DNA from 2 places in the Vibrio sp. YIC-376 genome. Region 1 is predicted to be linked to the other one. Evidence: predicted binding sites of a transcription regulator. Region 1 holds the regulator's gene; the other holds the start of a gene.

Region 1 (3,426 bases):
GGGTGATAAATTTTCGCTACTAACGATTGTTGCTTCAGATATGCAAGTACCTGCTTTGAGCTCTCTTCATGCACTCGCATACGAGCGCCTAACGTACGAATACCTCTCAACGTCATGTAACTATCGAATGGCGTGCCTGTCGCACCAATGCAGTTACCCCACCACGCCAGCTCTTCTGCATGCGCTTCCGTCTTAGTGATCACCACACCACCAATGACGTCCGAGTGGCCATTGATGTATTTCGTTGTAGAGTGAATAACGAAGTCAGCACCCAGATCTAATGGCTTTTGGTACACAGGTGTCAAAAAGGTATTGTCTACGGCAACCAAGGCTCCGACTTGCTTGGCCTTTTCACATACAGCAGCAATATCCACGACGCGAACAAGAGGGTTTGACGGTGTTTCTATCAAGATAAGCTTTGGCTTTTGCGCTAAAGCTGCATCAAGCGCCTGCTCGTCTGATTGATCAACAAACAGCACTTTGAAGTCACCTTTGTTGGCGCGAGTATTGAAAAGACGGTAAGTACCACCATAGCAGTCATGTGGTGCAACAATCAGATCGTCAGGACCGATGAAAGCAGAGACCCACAAGTTCAGCGCAGACGTACCGCAGTTGGTTACCACCGCTCCTTTTCCTGATTCCAGCTCAGACAGAGCGCTTTCTAACAAGCCACGGTTTGGGTTACCTGAGCGCGTGTAGTCGTACTTAGGCACTTCTCCAAATGCAGGAAAGCCATAGTTTGTCGATAGATAAATTGGTGGAACGACAGCATGGTATTGAGTGTCGGATTCGATACCAGTGCGTACAGCAATGGTCGCAGGCTTGCGGATGCTCATGGGTGTATCCTTTCACAGGTGGTGACTTCTAAATAGGAATGCGCTATATCTAAATTTCAGATTCAATGAATTGCACACTCCCTTACTGTTCCTGTCACTTTACTCGTCAAATTTTGAGACGTCAACACTTCTAGACGTCTATATGTCTTTGCTTATGGCAGTAAATGCAGCTAAAATCAGCACCTCTATTATTTTTAACCTATTACAAATATGAAGGTACGCAATGGCTGACTGGAATGGCGAATACATTAGCCCGTATGCTGAGCATGGAAAGAAAAGCGAACAAGTAAAAAAAATCACTGTATCTATCCCGCTGAAAGTTTTAAAAGTGCTAACTGATGAGCGTACTCGCCGTCAGATCAATAATTTACGCCACGCTACCAACAGCGAACTCCTATGTGAAGCATTCCTGCACGCGTACACAGGACAACCGCTTCCTACGGATGAAGACCTTCGTAAAGATCGCCCTGACGATATTCCGACAGAAGCAAAAGCGCTGATGACAGCAATGGGTATCGAGTTCGAGTCGTTTGATGACGAGTAATTATGGTTGAATTGAATACACCGCTCGGTTGTTCAGCTTCCAGTACTAAAAGAATGACATAAAAAATGGGACGCGATAGCGTCCCATTTTTTGTACATCATTTACGACGGAAGAATTACTCTGCCATGTAGTTTTCTGGCATCTCAATGCGAGCAACACCAGAGTCAACGGCAGCTTGAGCCACTGCTTTTGCAACACGAGGCAACAGACGCGCGTCCATTGGCTTAGGAATAATGTAGTCAGTACCAAACTCAAGCTTATCCACACCAGCAGCTTTAAGTACTGCTTCTGGCACTGGTTCCTTCGCCAGTTCACGAATTGCTTCGACAGCAGCAAGCTTCATTTCATCATTAATTTCACTTGCACGTACATCCAGAGCACCACGGAAGATGAATGGGAAGCAAAGCACGTTGTTTACCTGGTTCGGGTAATCACTGCGTCCAGTACCCATGATCAAGTCACTACGAACGTCGTGTGCAAGCTCTGGCTTGATTTCTGGATCAGGGTTAGAGCACGCAAAAACAATTGGCTTATCAGCCATCAGTTTCAGAGCTTCTGCAGGAAGTAGGTTCGGACCTGAAACACCAAGGAACAGATCGGCACCTTCGATAACATCTTCCAGGGTACGCTTATCCGTGTTATTCGCGAATAGCTGTTTGTACTCATTGAGATCATCACGACGAGTATGAATCACACCCTTACGATCCAGCATGTAAATCTTTTCACGCATTGCGCCACATTTGATCAGTAGCTCCATACATGCTACTGCCGCAGCACCAGCACCAAGACAAACGATTGTGGAATCTTCTAGTTTCTTGCCTTGTAGCTCGATCGCATTCAGCATACCTGCGGCCGTTACGATTGCTGTGCCGTGCTGATCATCATGGAAAACAGGAACGTCACAACGTTCGATAAGGCGCTTTTCAATCTCAAAACAATCCGGTGCTTTGATGTCTTCTAGGTTGATACCACCGAATGTGTCAGCAATGCTCGCAACGGTATTAACGAACTCGTCGATCGTGCGGTGTTTTACTTCGATATCAATTGAATCAAGGCCAGCAAAACGCTTAAACAATAACGCTTTACCTTCCATTACTGGTTTAGAAGCAAGAGGGCCAAGGTTACCCAGACCAAGAATAGCGGTACCGTTAGAAATTACGGCAACCATGTTACCTTTCGCTGTGTACTTATACACATTGTCAGGATTTTGCGCGATTTCACGCACAGGCTCAGCAACACCAGGGCTGTAAGCTAAAGCTAGATCGCCTGCGGTTTCTGCCGGTTTTGTTAGCTCGACTGCAATTTTCCCTGGGGTCGGGTAAGCATGGTAGTCAAGAGCTCGTTGGCGCTGTTCTTCTTCTCTAGTTGCTGCTTGGCGATTGTCTTCAGACATGGGGGGTCTCTTTTTTTATATTTAGGTAAGGGGGAATAAATTCTAAAGGATAGAAGTCAATCTTCAAAGGTAAGATTGCGAGCAAAATCCTTAAAATAGTGATAATAAAATGAGATTAGACCAGATAATGATGAAAAGCACCTAACTTTTAAGTCAGGTGCTCTGCTATAAGGTTAAGATTTATAAATACAATCTTGAGACGCCCAAGATTATTCTTCATCTACGTACTGTGCTTGTAGATAATTTTCAATACCCGACATTTCAATCAGGCCAAGCTGAGTTTCAAGCCAATCGACATGCTCTTCTTCATCCTCGAGAATATCTTGGAAAAGATCGCGAGAGACGTAGTCCCTGATATCTTCCGCATACGCGATGGCATCTTTTAAATCCGGAATAGCGGCCATTTCCAATTTGAGATCGCATTCGAGCATTTCTTTGGTATCTTCGCCGATCATCAACTTGCCGAGATCTTGCAGATTAGGTAAACCTTCCAAAAACAAAATACGTTCGATGAGATGATCTGCATGCTTCATTTCATCAATTGACTCGTGGTATTCCTTATCGGCCAGATGCTTTAAGCCCCAGTCTTTGTACATACGAGCATGGAGAAAATATTGATTGATAGCGACGAGCTCGTTGCCGAGCACTTTATT
Region 2 (3,426 bases), on a different contig from region 1:
TTCTAACTGTTTTTGATATCTTTGTTCGAGTGATTCGTTCCCAGCGGCACGTTCGAGTTCAAACATTAGTTGTAGAGCGGGTTTATTTACTCCATACATCTGGTTAAACCGCATGAGTCTTATTCTGGCATCGGTGTATTCACCTGCGTCAATTTCTAGTTTAGCGAGTTGCAAAATCGATTTTGGTCTGTGTGGGTCGTGATCGATAGCTCTTGTGAAGTAATACTTTGCTTTGTCTGTATCTTTTGATTTCAAAGCACAAAATGCAGCATTTTCGAAACTAGCAGGAATCAAATAGTAGTACGGCTGTTCAATGGCTCGGTTGAACATCTTGTCAGCTTGTTGGAACTGGCCGCGTTTGCATAAGAAAGTCCCGTAGTTGTTTAGGACGTTACCATTTTTGGTATGTTGGCGTAATGAGCGCTTGTACATATCCTCCGCTTTTGAATCTTCACCGACGGTTTCGTAATAGTGCGCCATGGAAAGTTGAGCTCGATAATATTGAGGGGCATGAGTAAGAGCTTGTTGTAAATTATCATGGGCACGAATAGTGCTGCCACTCTCCAGATAGCCAAGACCTAACGCGATTCGTGACTCTGCCATAGCGACTGGGTCAGCTTTAACGACCGGGCCTCCATCTTTTTTTACAGTGACGCAGCCAACCACTGAATATTGAGCCACCAAAAGAAGTATACCAAGCTTAACCGTTTTCATTTCTCGTCCCTACATACCTGAATCTCACCGAATGATATGAATTACGTGACAAAAGCCTATTGATGAGAAATTACTATGCGATCAGGTTTGCAAACTAGTACGAAAAAGCCGCCGTATGGCGGCTTGGTTCACAAAGTTAAGTCATTGAATTAATCATCTTTAGTGAAGGCGTCTTCACTGAAATGATCAAGATCGTATGGTGTTTGTTGGTAAACACAGTAGTTCAGCCAGTTGGCAAACAACAAATGGCCATGGCTTCTCCAGCTCGCTACTGGTGGATTATCCGGGTTGTTATTCGGATAGTAGTTTACCGGAATCGCTGGCTCCATACCTTCGCCTAAATCTCGGATATATTCATTATGAAGAGTGTGGGAGTCATACTCAGGGTGACCTGTCACAAACACGTTTCGCTTATCTTTGGTTGTAGCCAAGTAAACACCAGCGATGTCGGAAGTCGCTAAAATATCTAAATCGGTATGCTCTTCCAGAAAATGCTGTGAAAAGTCAGCATAACGTGAGTGAGGAGCTAAAAATGTGTCATCGAACCCACGTAATATCGGGTGGTATTGGTTATGGATCTGATGATGATAAACGCCAGACAATTTTTCTTTACGAGTTTTCTTCGGCAAATCGTAAAGCAATTTTAAACCTGCTTGAGCTGCCCAACACACATACAGTGTAGAGGTTACATGGTCTTTGGCCCATTCCATTATCGTTTTAAGGTGGTCCCAATACAGCACATCTTCAAATTGCACTAGGCCGAGTGGGGCACCTGTGATGATCAAACCATCAAAATTCTTGCCTCTTACCATCTCAAATTGGCGGTAGAAGTTATCTAAGTGCTCTGTTGGTGTGTTTTTACTTGGACGATCATCAATTCGCAGTAATTCAACATTAACTTGAAGAGGACTGTTAGAAAGTAAACGCAAAAACTGGGTTTCAGTTTCAATCTTCTTAGGCATTAAATTCAGAATCAGTACTCGCAAAGGACGTATTTCCTGACTTGCCGCACGAGTCTCTGTCATTACAAAGATGTTCTCTGTCCTTAGTATGTCAGTTGCAGGTAATTGATCTGGAATTCTAATTGGCACGACTTTCTCTCCCTAATCTCAGTCATCTAGACGTCTATACATCTAAAGCTAACTCAAATCGAATTAGATGTCGATACGAAATGTGACTTTAAATAAGTTTAATCCTTACTCATTCATGTGGGCAATAAATGCGTTGATTACATTATCATCAAGAATGTCATTGGTGCTTTCTAATTGTGACTAGATAAGTATTTCTGATGAGACGTGATTGAAATGACACCTACAGCATTTGATGGTTAATATGCTAACGAGTTAATATTGGTGGATTAATGGGCAAGCCATGATAGAGGACACTATGTTCAGTATTTTTAAGCGAAAAACGGATATCCAGAGCATCGCTCACGAAGTTCCCAGCCGGCTGTTAAGTTTGTTTGGCGATAAAAACACTTACGCGCCCAAGGAGGTTGATATCGCGTTACAGCAACTTGGATACGACAAACAGAGAGACATTGATCATCACCACTACGCTTATGGCATGTTTGTCAACGAATCCAGTTATCAGCAGCTAGGCTTGACCGATGAGTTAGGTACCTATAACCATTTTCAGCGCGAAGTAGGTAAGATGTTACTCAATACACCAGAGCGTATCGATATGCATATCTACTTTGCGATTTCACAGCAATATCAAAAGAACGGTAATAATACGCTTCACTAAGCCAGTTAACGCCGTGGCGACAGTCTGTCACGGCATTTCATAAACATCCCACACGAACGAACTAATCCGCCTCGGATTCAACCGTTGACCTTGAGTCTCCCTTGTTCATTACCAATCCGCTCAGTAGGAAGGAGAAAAGGAAGGGATGTTGTAACAATACGCCAAATGGCGGCACAAGGAAATTATCTTATTTGCTGAAGGTGATAGCGGTTCTGTTCGTCACCATTTTCCTAGCAGTCGTATTTTTGGCTAGGAAAAGTCAATTTATTCAAAAGATTATGAAAGTGATTGGATTAATCACTCTAATCAATGTTATCGTGCCTCCTCATCTTTATTCGTTTTTACCTATTCTTCCTCAACCTGTAATGGTTTTACTGTGTAGTGTGTCGAAGAACCATAACATACGCACGCTGTAATTTTTGCCATAAGCTCAATCAGTGATAGATGTAGATGCAATTATCATCGATTTTTTAATCACTTATAGATGGGCACATCTGACGATACTTTCATGATCAAACAAAAAAAGCCTAAATTTAAGGTTCATTTCCTGTTGCCTCGTTACTGGGGAACGTTATTTATAATAGTGCTGATGTACTTACTCAGTCTTCTTCCTTTCAAAGTTCAATTAGTTTTAGGACGCAGTATAGGTCGTTTGGCAATGCGAATTGTGAAAAAGCGTCAAGTTACTATAAGACGAAACCTTGAGCTCTGTTTTCCATCCATGGCTGAGAATGAACGAGACGCGATTTTAAACGCTAATATCGAAAACTCAGGAATTGCGCTGTTTGAGACGGCAATGGCATGGTTTTGGTCTGATAAGAGAGTCAATCGACACGTAACGATAAAAGGAATGGAACACATCGAAGCGCTAGAAAAGGATGGTAAAGGTGTCTTAATGCTGGCCGTTCACTCTATGAACTTAGAGTTAGGCGCACGTGCGTTTGGCATTAAAAAGTCCGGGTCGGG

The links. Region 1 encodes MetJ, which represses methionine synthesis genes. Its sites were predicted from a motif close to TTAGACNTNTANANGTCTAA; they were not measured.
Region 2: a site for MetJ is predicted at 1,832-1,851, ahead of metA (homoserine O-succinyltransferase MetA). Genes of this name have one in related genera too.

The regions. Positions count from the first base shown of each region.
Region 1 is NZ_JBBWFK010000021.1:47,557-50,982, forward strand. Features, by position in the region: gene WJM94_RS22695 (O-succinylhomoserine (thiol)-lyase) at 1-836, opposite strand, end outside; gene metJ (met regulon transcriptional regulator MetJ) at 1,060-1,380, shown strand; gene WJM94_RS22705 (malic enzyme-like NAD(P)-binding protein) at 1,496-2,773, opposite strand; gene bfr (bacterioferritin) at 2,983-3,426, opposite strand, start outside.
Region 2 is NZ_JBBWFK010000001.1:790,113-793,538, reverse strand. Features, by position in the region: gene pilW (type IV pilus biogenesis/stability protein PilW) at 1-714, opposite strand, end outside; gene metA (homoserine O-succinyltransferase MetA) at 864-1,805, opposite strand; gene WJM94_RS03530 (hypothetical protein) at 2,101-2,460, shown strand; gene WJM94_RS03525 (LpxL/LpxP family Kdo(2)-lipid IV(A) lauroyl/palmitoleoyl acyltransferase) at 2,969-3,426, shown strand, end outside.